2 regions of the Niveispirillum sp. GW835-FHT14G11 genome follow, and region 2 is predicted to be linked to the other one. Evidence: predicted binding sites of a transcription regulator. Region 2 holds the regulator's gene; the other holds the start of a gene.
The links. The regulator LexA, encoded in region 2, represses DNA repair genes until DNA is damaged. The targets are predictions, from matches to a motif close to ATGTTCTANTTTGGTTC.
Positions count from the first base shown of each region.

Region 1: the regulator LexA is predicted to act here: its motif matches at 5,238-5,254, upstream of recA (recombinase RecA).

Region 1 is NZ_JBXAFZ010000004.1:115,595-123,024, reverse strand. Features, by position in the region: gene AC1Q7F_RS09115 (5'-methylthioadenosine/adenosylhomocysteine nucleosidase) at 1-313, opposite strand, end outside; gene AC1Q7F_RS09110 (response regulator) at 316-747, opposite strand; gene AC1Q7F_RS09105 (PAS-domain containing protein) at 744-3,404, opposite strand; gene AC1Q7F_RS09100 (glycosyltransferase family 9 protein) at 3,471-4,802, opposite strand; gene AC1Q7F_RS09095 (hypothetical protein) at 4,796-5,107, opposite strand; gene recA (recombinase RecA) at 5,341-6,417, shown strand; gene AC1Q7F_RS09085 (phytoene/squalene synthase family protein) at 6,486-7,331, opposite strand.
Region 2 is NZ_JBXAFZ010000008.1:81,219-88,648, reverse strand. Features, by position in the region: gene trpC (indole-3-glycerol phosphate synthase TrpC) at 1-754, shown strand, start outside; gene moaC (cyclic pyranopterin monophosphate synthase MoaC) at 751-1,233, shown strand; gene AC1Q7F_RS15860 (molybdopterin molybdotransferase MoeA) at 1,336-2,535, shown strand; partial or broken gene AC1Q7F_RS15855 (methyl-accepting chemotaxis protein) at 2,544-2,951, opposite strand; partial or broken gene AC1Q7F_RS15850 (PAS domain-containing protein) at 3,102-4,184, opposite strand; gene lexA (transcriptional repressor LexA) at 4,593-5,339, shown strand; gene AC1Q7F_RS15840 (hypothetical protein) at 5,457-5,675, shown strand; gene AC1Q7F_RS15835 (DUF1428 domain-containing protein) at 5,776-6,126, shown strand; gene pth (aminoacyl-tRNA hydrolase) at 6,160-6,786, opposite strand; gene AC1Q7F_RS15825 (50S ribosomal protein L25/general stress protein Ctc) at 6,872-7,430, opposite strand, start outside.

The DNA.
Region 1 (7,430 bases), on a different contig from region 2:
GCGCCCCGTAATCATGCTGCACCAGCCGGTCGGCGATGACCACGTCGCCCACCGCCAGCGCCGGGTCCAGCCCACCGGCCACGCCGGAGAACAGCAAGCCGCGCACGCCGAACCGGTGCAACAGCAAGGTTGCCACCACGGCGGCATTGACCTTGCCGATCCCGGCCTCCACCAGCACCACATCGCGGCCCGCCACCTGTCCGCGCAGGAAGCGGAACCCGGCCAGTTCGTCGGTATCGCGATCATCGATCTCATCGCGGAAATGCCCGATCTCCTCCGGTACGGCGCAGATCAGGCCCAAAGGTGCATCCATGTTCACAGCCCCCCTCCCGCGCGCGGCCGGATGTTCTTGGCAAGCGTGCGGATGCGCACCTCCAGCTGGGCGGCGCTGTAGGGCTTGACAATGAAGGAATCCACCCCCTGGGCGCGGGCGGCCAGCACATGGTCCTTGGTGCCGTGGCCCGTCTCCATGATGAAGGGCAGGTTGGGCCGCATGTTGCGGACCGATGCCAGCAGATCCATGCCGTTCATGCGCGGCATGGCCCAGTCGCAGATGATCAGGTCCACGCCGTCGGGATCGCGATGCACGATGTCCAGCGCCTCCGACCCGTCATTGGCCGTCTGCACCTCGCGCACGCCCATCTGCTTCAGCACATCGGCGATCCAGACGCGGGTCTGCTGCTGGTCTTCCACCACCAGGATGCGCAGGGACCGGATCGGGTCCTCCGGCATATACATTCGGCTCATGCACGTCTCCGCTTGGCCAAGGCATCCGCGACGGCCCGGCACAGGGTCTCCGGGTCGATGGGTTTGTAAAGCACGGGGATATCGGGTGGCAAATCCTCAACCTCCACGTGGCCGCGTCCGGGATATCCGGTCATGAACAGCACCACCACCTCCGGGTCCAGTTCCGTCACCAGATGCGCCAGCCGCACGCCCCCCAGGGCCGGCATCACCAGATCGGTCAGCAACAGGTCGATGCCCCCCTCCTCGAACCGTTCCAGCGCCTCCACCCCGTCGGCGGCGCAGCGCACGACATGGCCATCGCGTTCCAGGAAGCCGGATACCAGGGTCAGCAGCTCCGGCTCATCCTCCGCCACCAGGATGGTGGCCGGCTTGGCCTCGGTGGCGGCGATCCGGGCGCTTGGCACCAGCGGTACCATTTCCGCCGGGGCTGGCGACAAGGGCAGCCACAGGGTGAAGCAGGTACCCCGCCCTGGCTGGCTTTCCACCAGGATGGTGCCACCCGCCTGCTTCACCGTACCATAGACCATGGCCAGGCCCAGGCCCGTGCCCTGGCCCGGCGGCTTGGTGGTGAAGAAAGGGTCAAAGATGCGGTCCAGCAGTTCCGGCGGCATCCCCGTCCCCCGGTCAGTGACCGACAGGATGGCATAGTCGCCCGCTGCCAGCCCCGGCGGCGGCGGCCGATCCCCCGCCCCTTCCAGCCGCACCGACAGCGGCCCGCCGCCGGGCATGGCATCACGGGCATTGATGGCCAGGTTCAGCAGCGCCTGGGCCGCCATATCGGGATCGATGGCAACCCAGGCGGGCGTGTCGGGCACCTGCACCGACAGCTCGATCGTCGCGCCCAAAAGCGGCTTCAGCAGGAATTCCTGCCCGCGCAGCACGCTTCCCAGGTCGATCACCTCCGTGCGCGCCACCTTCTGGCGGGAGAAGGTCAGCAATTCCCGCGTCAGCGCGGCAGCGCGTTCCACCCCCTGCCCGATCTTGGAGAGATATCCGGCGATCGTGCTGTCCTTGGGCACGCCCTGTCTGGCCATGCCGGCATAGCCGCCGATCACCGACAGGATATTGTTGAAATCATGCGCGATGCCGCCGGCCAGTTGACCCAGCGCCTCCATCTTCTGGGCCTGCAGCAACTGGCCCTCCAGCTTCTTCTGCTCCGTCACGTCGGCGAACAGCACCACGAAGCCGCCGCCCGGCATGGGGAAATGACGGACCTGCAGCCAGGTGCCGTTGGGCCGTTGCCGCTCGTTGAAATAGGTGCCGTCATGGCGGATGCGGTCGTAATCGGCGACGCTCTCCTCCACCGTCTCGCCAGGATATTCGCCCTGCTGGGCCAGCAGGATCACCAGATCGCGATCCTTCAGGCCGGGCACCATGACGCCAGGCGGGATGTCCAGCAATTCTGCCACCATGCGGTTGGCCACCAGCAGATGGCCGTCGGCGTCATACACCTCAATGCCGATGCCGACATTATCCATCATGCTGTCCAGGATGCGCGTCTTCTCCCAGATCTCCCGCTCGGCCTGACGGCGTTCGGTGATGTCGCGCAGATAGGCGGTGTAGCGCTGGCCCGGCCCCAGCGGCACCGCCGTAATGGCCAGTTCCACGGGGATCACCGCCCCATCCCGGCGCAGCGCCTCGATCTCCACCCGCCGGCCCAGCATGGTGCCGCCGCCGCCATTCCGCATCCGCGCCAGACCACCTTCATGGCCCTCGCGATGGTGCGGCGGCACGATCAGGTCGCTCATCCGCCGTCCCACGGCCTCGGCCCGTTGCCAGCCGAAGGTGCGTTCGGCCGCCGGGTTGAATTCCAGGATGTAACCGTCCTCGTCGATGGAAACGATGCAGTCCAGGGCGGTGTCCAGGATCGACCGGGCCCGCGCTTCACTCTCGCGCAGGCGCAGGCTGGACGCCACCTCATGGGTGACGTCGCGGAACAGGCACAAGACCAGCCGCTCGCCCCCGCCCTGGAACGGCACCGCCGACACGGCCACGGTCAGGTCGCGCCCGTCCAGGCTGCGCAGATCGATGGGCATCTGGTGCAGCGGCTCGCCCCCGATCACCCGGCGCAGCAGCATCTCGGCCAGCGGCCGCATCTCGTCGGCCGCGACATCCATGACGTTGAAGCCGGACGCCGCCTCATCGGGCCCGATGCCCAGGATGGCGCGGCCGGCGCGGTTGATGAAGCGGCCCCGTCCCTGGGCATCATGCACGGCGATGCCATCGGGCGACAGGTCGACCAGTTGGCGATAGCGCTGCTCGCTGTCGCGCAGGTCCGACTCGCGGCGCTTCAGTTCGGTAATATCTGTGCGCACGCAAAGGGTCCCGCCCTGTGGCAGCCGCTGGTCATGCACCCGGATCCAGCGCCCGTCGGACAGCAGGAACTCGCCAGCCATACCCGTGGGCTGGCGGAAGGTGCGCATGCGGTCGGCGACATAGGCCTCCATGTCCTGGCCCTTGGCGTGTAGATTGTCGCCCGCCTCGATCCCATAACGCAGCAGCGCCTCGAACGACACGCCGGGCACCATCTGCGCCGCCGTGACGGGGAACAGGGCCTTGAAGGCCGGGTTGGCCAGGACCAGCCGCTCCCCGGCGTCGAACATCGCCACCCCGTCGGTCAGCATGTCGAAGGCCGTGGTCAGGCTGTCCAGGTTCACGTCCGTCTCCGGCGATCAAGGCGGGGCTGCAGCATCAAGCGATGGTGCCCTGCCCGCCCCGCGGGATCAAGCCGGCAGGGCCACGCCCACGCGCGCCACCACCCCGGCCCAGTCACCGGACTTCTGCTGCCGGAACAGGCGCATGGACGGGTACCAGCCCGTCCTGGGCGATGCCTCCAGCCAGCGCCAGTCGGTGTCGGTGGCGATCAGGGTCCAGACGGGCCGCCCCATGGCGCCCGCCAGATGCGCCAGGGCGCTGTCGGGCGTGATCAGCAGGTCCAGGTGCGGCAGGATGGCGGCCGTGTCGGCCCAGCCGCCGATCTGCGCGCCCAGGTCGATGACGTGGCCCGGCAGCGGCGTGCGGCCCATTTCCTCCCGCCCGCTGGCCACCTGCAGCGCGTACCAGTCCGCCCCCGTCCGCGCCAGCAGCGGCAGCAGGGATGCCAGCCCCGGCGACCGCCAGAAATCCCCCGGATGGGCGGGGTTGCCAGCCCAACTGATGCCGATGCGCGGGCGGTTGCCCCGCCGTGCCAGCCGCGCGCCCCACAGGGCGGTCAACTTTGTGTCTCCCGTCACATAGGCCCCATCCCAGGGAATGGCAGCGGGCTCCAGCCCCATCAGGCCGGGCAGGTCCATCAGCGGCACCTGCATATCCACGGGCGGCAATTCCCCGCCCCGTGACACGACCGTCCCGTGCCGTCCGTCGGCGAACAAGGGCATCAGGGCTGCCGGCACCTCCAGCACCACCGCGGCACCCGCCGCCATCAGCACGCGCACCAGCCGCGCACACATGATGGTGTCACCGGCCCCCTGCTCGTCCCAGACCAGGATGCGCTTGCCGGCCGGGCTTTCCCCTCGCCAAACGGGGACCTGCTGATGCCGGGGTGGGCGGGCGGCGACCGACCAGCGGTGGCGGTACCCGGCGAAACCCTCTCCCCAACGCCCCAGCCGCAACAGAGCAAGCGACCGCCCCAGCCCGGCCGCAGCATCGCCTGGCGCCAGTTCCAGGCAACGCTCGAACGCCGCCAGCGCCCCGGCCGGATCGCCCGTCACCCGGCGCAGCAGGCCGATATCGCGCCAGACATAGGCGGTGGCCGGGGCTCGCTCCGCCGCCACGGCCAGATGGGCGGCCGCCTCCCCCGCGCGGCCACGGTGCAGCAGCAGGTTGGCCAGCGCGCACCGCGCCGGCACCAGCCCCGGTGCGACCTCCACGGCACGCGACAGCAATGCGGCAGCTTCCTCCGCTCGCCCTGCCCGCCGGGCCGCGTCGCCAAGCGTCAGCAAAGCAATGGCATGGTCTGGATTGGCCGCCAGCACCTGTTGCCACAGGGCCAGCGCGTGGCCCTCGTCGCTTTCCGCCTCGGCGGCGCGCACCAGATCGGCAACCATGCTCACCATTGTTTCTCCGTCAGGGTCGGCTTGCCCTGCACCGTGCTGCTGATCGCCTCCGGCATGCGGGTCAGCCGGTCGCTGCGGATGATGGGCAGCGGGTCGGGATCGTAAATCTGCTTCAGCTTGCGATATTCTTCAGCATGATATTCCTGCTGCTCCTGGAAATCGGGCTCGCCGTCGCGGCGGCCGGTGACGATTACTTCCTGCTCCATGGCGGGCGGCGGCGTGCGCGGCTCCGGCTTGGTCTGCGCACCGGCCGGCAGGGCGCAGGCGACAGCCGTGAGGGCCAGCAGCAGCCGGCGCCCGGTCAAAGGGTGATTCCCGCCTGAAATCGACATGCTGCGAACCTGCCAGCCTCCATGGAGGTACCAGCATAGGTGATTTCGCACCCCGTCGCATCTGAACTTTGTTCACGTTCTCACGGAAGCGGCAGAACAAAGTGAACAGAATGAGAACATTTGCGCTTGGCGAAGGAGAACAAAAAATGTACAACAGGTGCAGTTGAACGCGCATGCTCATCCGTGCGAGAAGGAAGGGGACAATAATGTCGGCAGCTCCACTCCGTCTGGTTGAAACACCCATGGACAAACAAAAAGCTCTGGACGCCGCTCTGAGCCAGATCGAACGGGCCTTTGGCAAGGGCTCGATCATGAAGCTCGGCGCCAAGGAGGCATTGACGGAGACGGAGGTGGTCTCCACCGGCTCCCTGGGCCTCGACATCGCGTTGGGCATCGGCGGCCTGCCGCGCGGCCGCATCATCGAAATCTACGGGCCGGAAAGCTCGGGCAAGACCACGCTGGCCCTGCATGCCATCGCCCAGGCACAGAAGACTGGCGGTGTGTGCGCTTTCGTGGATGCCGAACATGCGCTGGACCCCAGCTATGCCCGCAAGCTGGGCGTGGATGTGGACGAATTGCTAATCTCCCAGCCCGATGCCGGTGAACAGGCGCTGGAAATCGTCGATACGCTGGTGCGCTCCGGCGCTATTGACGTGCTGGTGGTGGACTCGGTGGCAGCCTTGGTGCCGCGTGCCGAATTGGAAGGGGAGATGGGCGACAGCCATGTCGGCCTGCAGGCCCGGCTGATGAGCCAGGCGCTGCGCAAGCTGACCAGCTCCATCTCCAAGTCGCGCTGCCTGGTGATCTTCATCAACCAGATTCGCCTGAAGATCGGTGTGATGTTCGGCAACCCGGAAACGACGACGGGCGGCAACGCGCTGAAATTCTACGCCTCCGTCCGCCTGGACATCCGCCGCATCGGCGCCATCAAGGACCGGGAGACGGTGACGGGCAACCAGACCCGCGTGAAGGTGGTGAAGAACAAGATGGCGCCGCCGTTCCGCGTCGTCGAATTCGACATCATGTATGGCGAGGGCGTGTCGAAGGTGGGCGAGTTGCTCGACCTCGGCATCCAGGCCGGTGTGGTCGACAAGTCGGGCTCCTGGTTCTCCTATGACGGGCAGCGCATCGGCCAGGGGCGCGAGAACGCCAAGACCTTCCTGCGCACCAACCCGGCCGTGGCCGACAGCATCGAACAGAAGATCCGCGCCAATGCCGGCATCGTGGCGGGTGCCATGATGGGCACGCCGGAAACCGATGGCGAGGCCTCCAGCCCGGAATGACCCCGACAACCGCCCCGGAAGGTCCCCTTTCCGGGGCGGTTTGGTTTTAAACGCTTACCAGTGCCCTTTTACCATCGCCCGATCGTGGCCGCCCAGCCTACGGCCAGCGGCCGCCGCACCGTGGGGCGCAGCAGTGCGGGCGCCATCGGATTGTATGCGGCCCGGCGCAGTCGGCCCAGATAATGGTCGGCCAGGGTGGCCGGCAGCAGGGCCGGCAGGGCCGTCTTGGGCACCTGTCCCCGCAGGCGCCGCGCTTCGGCCAGCAGGGCATGGGCCTTCTCGGCCACCCCCTTCACCACCTTGGCCAGACCCGGTTCCGGTTTCAGATCGAACAAGGCCGGTTCCGTGACCCCATGTTCGGTCATCAACGTCAGGGGCAGGCGGGACCGGTGGCCGCGGGCCAGAAACGGTGTGGCGCGCAGGGTGCCGGTCAGGGCCCAGGCCGTGCCGACCAGCCGTGCCGCCTCCATGGCGGCCTGGTCGCGGACACCCACCACCTGACAGGCCAGCCGGGCCAGCGGTGCGCCCGTCACCTGGGCATAACTGACCAGGCAATCCATGTCGGCCGGCGCCTCATCATCCAGGTCGGCTTCGCGCCCATCGATCAGCAGGTCGAACTGCCCACGGTCCAGCCCGTGGCGGGCGATGGCTGCCGCCAGAGGTTCCACCACCTCATGCCGGCGGGGATTGCCTGCAAATGCACCGTCGATGCTCTCCCGCCACCATTGCAGACGGATTTGGCCCAGGGTGGGCTCGCTCACCACCTCGCGGGTTTTCGCCACCTCATGGTTGAAGGCATACAGCGCGAACAGGTCCTCGCGACGGCCGGCGGGGGCGAACAGCGCGGTCAGAAACCGGTCATTGTCATGCTTGCGGACCGCCTCGGCGCAGGCGGACAGGGCGGGCGGCGCCATGAATTTTATCCAATCCAGAATGATGCCGCCTTATAGGCGTTCCGCGACGCGGCGCAAAGCCCAAGCCACCCATATGGTTGATACGGCAATTATTCAGGG
Region 2 (7,430 bases):
CAAGGCGGCCCGGCCGCTGTCCGTGGTGACCGAGCTTGCCAGGGAGCAACCCGCCCCGCGCGGCTTTGCCAGGGCCCTGGAAAGCACTGTCGCGGCGGGCCGCTGGGCCCTGATCGCGGAGATCAAGAAGGCCAGCCCGTCCAAGGGCCTGATCCGCGCGGATTTCGATCCGCCGACCCTGGCGCGGGCGTACCGCGATGCTGGCGCCACCTGCCTGTCGGTCCTGACCGATGTGCCGTACTTTCAGGGCGATGACGCCTTTCTGGTGGCGGCGCGGGCGGCGGTGCACTTGCCGGCACTGCGCAAGGATTTCATGATCGATCCCTATCAGATCGTGGAAAGCCGGGCGCTTGGGGCCGACTGCATCCTGCTGATCATGGCCTGCCTGGACGATATCCTGGCCCGTGAGCTGTATGACGCCACCATCGAGCTGGGCATGGACGTCCTGGTGGAGGTGCATGACGAGGCGGAGATGGAACGCGCCTTGAAGCTGCCGGGCGGCCTGCTGGGGGTGAACAACCGCAATCTGAAGACGCTTTCCATCGACCTGGGTACGACGGAACGTCTTTCCGCGATGGTGCCGGCGGGCCGGCATCTGGTAGCGGAAAGCGGCATCCACAGCCCGGCCGACCTGACCCGTCTGGCCCGGGCCGGGGCGCGGCGCTTCCTGATCGGGGAAAGTCTGATGGCCAAGCCGGACGTGACGGCGGCGACCAGGGCGCTCTTGTCCACCCCGATGATCGAGGCGGCATGAGCAATCCCCTGACCCATTTCGACGAGGCCGGCAACGCCGCCATGGTCGATGTCTCGGCCAAGGACGAGACGGTGCGCATCGCCACGGCACGTGGCCATATCACCATGCTGCCGGAAACCCTGGCGCTGATCCGGGATGGTGGGGTGGAGAAGGGGGACGTGCTGGGCGTGGCGCGGCTGGCCGGTATCATGGCCGCCAAGAGGACGCCGGACCTGATCCCGCTCTGCCATCCCCTGATGTTGTCCAAGGTCAGCGTCGATTTCACCATCGACGCGGCGGCATCGCGAGTGAAGATCGAGGCAACGGTAAAGCTGAAGGGCCGAACGGGTGTGGAGATGGAGGCGCTGACCGCCGTGTCGGTGGCGGCGCTGACCATCTATGACATGTGCAAGGCCGTGGATAAGGGCATGGTCATCGCCGATATCCACCTGGCCTACAAGGAAGGCGGCAAGTCCGGCACCTATGTGGGGCCAGCCTGAGGTCGTGAGGGCGCCGATCGGGGAAATATCAGGTCTTCGTCGCTTGCCTGGCATGATATATGCCCCAATATGTCGACGTCCAGCCATAGACGGAGCATCCGATTGATCCCGCTTTCAGAGGCCCGCGCCCGCATCCTGGCGGCGGCGACGTTGCTGCCCGCCGAACAGGTGCCGATCACCCAGGGGTTGGGCCGTGTCCTGGCCGCCGATGTCGTGGCGCGCGTCACCCATCCGCCCACGGCGGTCAGCGCCATGGATGGCTGGGCGGTGCGCACGGCGGATATCGGGTCCTTCCCGGTTACGCTGACCCGCATCGGTGAAGCGCCCGCCGGCCGGCCCTTCAAGGCCACAGTCCAGGCGGGGCAGGCCGTGCGCATCTTCACCGGCGGCGCCATGCCCGAAGGGGCCGACACCGTGGTGGTGCAGGAGGATGCCGAGGATCATGTCGGCACCGTCACGCTGCGGGATGGCGGCGGGCCCGGCCGCTGGGTCCGCCCGGCCGGGCAGGATTTCGCCGCGGGCGATGTTGGTGTGCCGGCCGGGCGCCGGCTGACCGTGCGGGATGTGGCGCTGGCCGCGGCCATGAACGTGCCCTGGCTGCGCGTCCGCCGCCGCCCCCGCGTTTCCATTCTGGCGACAGGGGACGAGGTGGTGATGCCCGGCGATACGCTGGCGCCGGGGCAGATCGTCAGTTCCAATTCGCTGGCCCTGGCGGCTCTGGTCCGGCAGTTGGGGGGTGAGCCGGTGGATCTGGGGATCGCCGGGGACAGCGCCGACAGCCTGTCGCCCCTGGTTGCCGCCGCGTCGGGCACCGATCTGCTGGTCACCATTGGCGGGGCGTCGGTGGGGGAGCATGACCTTGTCCGCTCCGTCCTGGGTGCGGCCGGTCTTCAACTCGATTTCTGGAAGATCGCCATGCGGCCGGGCAAGCCGCTGATGTTCGGGCAGATGCATGGCGTGCCCATGATGGGCCTGCCGGGCAATCCCGTCTCTTCTCTGGTCTGCGCCTGGCTGTTCCTGCGCCCCTTGCTGCTGGCCATGCAGGGACTGCCATCGGACGATGATCTGCGCGAGGCATGGCTGGGCGCCGATATGGGCGCCAATGACAGCCGGGCCGATTTCGTGCGGGCCAGATTGTCGACGGACGGGGAAGGGCGCCTGATGGCCCAGCCGTTCCCAAAGCAGGATAGCGGCATGCTGAGCCGTCTGGCCTGGGCCGACTGCCTGATCCTGCGGGCACCGCATGCGCCGCCGGCCAAGGCGGGGGACCGGGTCAAGGTGATGCCGCTGGACGCGCTGTAGGGGGTGGATTACGTCCCGATCCGCGCCGCCTCCTGTGCGGCGCGGTTCATATTGGCCGACATCTCGCTGGCCGCGGCACTCTGCTGTTCCACGGCGATGGCGATGGAGCCGACATAGCTGTTCACCTGATCGATGGCGCCGTGGATGCTGTCCAGGGAGGTCACCACATCGCCAGCGGTGGCCCGCAGTCCGGCAATATCCTCGGCAATGCGGTCGGTGGCGGCGCGGGCCTGGGTGGCCAGGTTCTTCACCTCCTGCGCCACCACGGCAAAGCCCTTGCCGGCCTCGCCAGCCCGTGCCGCCTCGATGGAGGCGTTCAGGGCCAGCAGGTTGATCTGCCCCGTGATGCCGGTGATCAGATTGACGATCTCCACCATGCTGTCGGATAGGGTGGTCAGTTGCGTGGTGACGGTACCGGCCGCGTCCACCCGCTGCATGGCGGCTTCTGCCTCGTCGCGGGATCGGCGCATGCTGTCGGCGATTTCATGGATCGAGGCGTTCATCTGCGTGGCCCCGGCGGCCACGCTTTCCATCATGCCGCGTACATACTCGCTGCGCTGGCGGGCCAGAACCTGGCTTGTAACGTCGCTGGCATATTTCACGATCTTGTACGGCTTGCCGTCCAATCCCATGATCGGATTGTAGGAAGCCTGGATCCAGACGTCGCGTCCGCCCTTGCCCTGACGGTGGAACTCGCCGGCCCGGTACTCGCCACGACCAAGATCGCGCCAGAAGGTGCGATATTCAGCGCTGTCACGCTGGCTGTCCGGCATGAACATCGCGTGGTGTCTTCCCCGGATTTCATGGAGCGCGTACCCCATGGCCCCCAGGAAATTGGCGTTCGCCGTGATGACGGTGCCGTCCAGGGTGAATTCGATAACCGCCTGGCTCTTGGAAATAGCCTCCAACTGGCTGGCGGCGTCCACGGCGCGGCTCTTCTGCTCGGTAATGTCGCTGGCGAACTTCACCACCTTGGTGACCTCTCCATCCTCATCCAGGATGGGGGTGTAGCTGGCCTGAATCCAGATTTCTGCACCATCGCGCCGGACGCGCTTGAACTCTCCGCCGAAAAACTCTCCGGCCGCCAGCCGTTCCCAGAACCGGTGGTATTCGGCGCCATCGCGTTCATCCACCGGCATGAATTGCCGATGGTGTTTTCCCCGGATCTCTTCCAGCCCATAGCCCATCGCCGTCAGGAAATTGGCGTTGGCGGACAGCACCTCCCCCTGTGGCGTGAATTCGATCACCGCCTGGGTGCGGCCGATGGCGGCAACCTGGCCGGCAAGATCAGCGTTGCGGGTCACCGCCTCGGTGATATCGGTGGCAAGCTTCACCACGCGCACAACGCGCCCGTTACGATCAAGAACCGGGTTGTAGGTCGCCCGTATCCAGATGGTCCGGCCATGGCGGTCGATGCGGCGGAACACACCCGATTGGAACTCGCCGCGCCCCAACTTACCCCAGAAATGCCGATAATCCGGATGCTGGTGATCTGCGGGCCTCATAAACATACGATGGTGTTTGTTAATCACATCTTGGCGGAAATACCCAAGCGCTTTAAGAAAATTTTCATTTGCATCCAATACCGTTCCCTGCGAATCAAATTCGATGACGCATAGAGAAATATCGATCGCATCACGTAAGGCCATGAGCTTGCGCAGCTTGGCAGATGAAAATGAAAAAGGCATATCGAATTTTCCCCAAGGAAACTTTACCTATTAATGGCTATCCATTTTGCTGTCAAACCGGATGGCCTGATGAACTCACCCGCGTTGAGCGTGACAAAGTCAAAAAAATAGCCACAAAGAACTTGGATTTAATGGTTGATAGCCTGAACTAAGTACGATGTCTATATATCCTTCGGAATATTTAGACTAGTGCATAAGGGCATTTATACCAAAAGATTGCGACCGCGTACCCTAATCCACTCACCCGACGCACGCAACGGACGTGAACCAAAATAGAACATTGCCTGACGTTCCGTTATTGTTCTATAGTGGTGTTGGCGACAAAGACGGTGCCGGATGGGCGGCAGCCGTTGCGGCTGAGGGGATGTCATGCTGACGCGCAAGCAACAGGAATTGCTGTTCTTCATCAATGAACGGCTGAATGAGGGCGGGGTTTCCCCCTCTTTCGACGAGATGAAGGATGCGCTGGGTCTGAAGTCCAAATCCGGTATTCACCGCCTGATCACCGGGCTGGAGGAGCGGGGTTTCATCCGTCGCCTGCCCCACCGTGCCCGCGCACTGGAAGTGTTGCGTCTGCCGGAGAAGCCGGCACCCAAGGCGAAGGTGCCGGCCCCGGCTGTTCCGGTCACCGCACCGCCGCCGGTGCAGGATGTGTCACCGCGGTTCAAGCCCAACGTCATCCGTGGCGATTTTCGCAACAGCCTGCCCGGCCGCCCAGCGAGCAACGATGCTGACGCGGTATCCCTGCCGCTTTATGGCCGCATCGCTGCCGGTTTGCCGATTGAGGCGATGCGCGACAGTTCCGTCACCATCGATATTCCGGCCTCGATGTTGGCTGCCGGTGACCATTATGCGCTCGAAGTGGCAGGCGACAGCATGATTGAGGCCGGCATCCTGGATGGCGATACGGTCGTCATCCAGCGCTGCGAAATGGCGGAGAACGGTACGATCGTCGTGGCGCTGGTGGATCAGCAGGAAGTGACCTTGAAGCGCCTGCGCCGCAAGGGCAATTCCATCGCGCTGGAGCCGGCGAACCCGAGCTACGAGACGCGGGTATTCGGCTCCGACCGGGTCAATGTGCAAGGTCGGCTGGTGGGTCTGATCCGCCGATATTGACGGGCACAGGCAGGGGCGACGCGGACCTGCCGCAATCCCGTCACCGGGAGGCCGTGCTTTCGCCCGGTCGGGCAGGCAGGCTGCGGGCTTTCCGGCTCATATCTGGATGCCCCGTCCATGCCCTCCCTGTCCCGTCTGGTACTTTTGATGTTGCTGTCGCCGATCCTGTCTGGTTGTGCCAGTCCGTGTCAGCGTATTGATGACGAGATACGCCAGTTGAATGCGGAGACGATCCGTGATCCCACCATGGCCGGTGACGGACGTTATCTGGCGCGTTTCCAGGAACTGGCGGCGCAATCCGTGGAAAGAGGCTGTCTGGCGGATGGCCGACGATAGGATGGAAGGGGTTCGTCAATTTTTCCCCGCTCCTGTCGGAAACCCCAAGGTATCATCGTCCTTGGTGTATCGACCAACCAGAGTGCAGGAGGATCCTCCCATGTATGTTGATGGCTTCGTATTGCCGGTGCCCAAGGACAAGCTGGACGCCTACAAGGAACTGGCCACGGTTGCTTCCGTGGTCTGGATGGAGCATGGCGCCCTGTCCTATGTGGAATGCGTGGCTGATGATGTGACCTATGGCGAGGTCACGTCCTTCCCCCGCTCTGTGGAGTTGAAAGAGGATGAGGTGGTGGTTCTATCCTGGATCACTTATCCATCCAAGGAAGTGCGCGATGCCTGCAATGCCAAGGTGATGAGCGACCCGCGCATCAAATGCGATCCCGATGACATGCCGTTCGATGGCAAGCGCATGTTCTGGGGCGGCTTCACGCCGCTGGTGCAGGCCTGAGCCAGCGCAATCAACAGCCCCTGGCGATGGGTATCACCCCTTCGCCAGGGGCTGTTTCGTTTCAGGCACAGGCTTTTCCACCTTGGGTTTGGGTGGGGCGGTCAATGCCGCGACGCGGGAGGCGTATTTCTCCGGCTCGCCCTTGACCAGCAGCGGCAATTCGGCGGCCATCACATCCAGCAGCTTGGGCAGCCATGCCTCATCGGCCTTGGCGAAATTGCCCAGCACCCAGCCATGCACCCGGTCCTTGTCGCCGGGATGGCCGATGCCGATACGCAGGCGCCAATATTCCTTGCCGATATGATCGTCGATGGAGCGCAGGCCGTTATGCCCGCTATGGCCGCCGCCCCGTTTCACCCGGATTTTGGCCGGAGCGACATCCAGTTCGTCATGCAGGACGATGGTGTCGTCGGGCGTCAGCTTGTAGAAGCGCATGGCTTCGCCGACCGATTGGCCGGACAGGTTCATGAAGGTCTGGGGCTTCAGCAGGAAGCATTTTTCGCCACCTGCGATCCCTTCGGCGACCAGCCCCTGAAAGCGACGCTTCCAAGGGCCGAAGCCGTAGCGGCCATGGATCCCGTCCACGGCCATGAACCCGACATTGTGCCGGTGCCGCTCATATTCCGGGCCAGGATTGCCCAGTCCGACCAGCAGGCGCATCAATAGGGTTCCGCTCGCTTATCCAAGCCTCAGGGATGAGCGCGTTTTCGGACAGATCCCGCAAACGCGCTCATCAGCCTGCTGATCAGGCGTCGGCCTTCACGGTCGGCGCGGCGATCGTGGCGACGGTGAAGTCGCGGTCGGTGATGGTCGGGCGCACGCCTTCCGGCAGCTTGACCGAGGAGATATGCACCGAAGCGCCAACCTCGAAACCAGCCAGATCGACGATGATCTTCTCCGGCAGGTCGGAAGCCTTGGCGAACACCTCGATATCGTGACGGACGACGTTCAGGACGCCACCCTTCTTGATGCCGGGGCAGGTCTCGACATTCACGAACTCCACCGGCACCTTCAGGGTGATCTCGGTGGTGTCGCTGACGCGCAGGAAGTCGGCATGCAGCGGACGGTCATAAACCGGGTCCAACTGCACGTCGCGCGGCAGCACGCGGTGCGTCTGGCCATCGACCGTGATGTCGAACAGATGGGTGAAGAAGCCCGGGCGATGGATCTCACGGGTGAACTTCGTGGTGTCCAGGGCGATCATCACCGGCTTTTCCTTGTTGCCGTAGATCACAGCCGGAATCGAACCAGCACGACGCGTGGCCCGGGCGGTCCCCTTTCCGGCCCGGTCGCGAGCCGTGGCG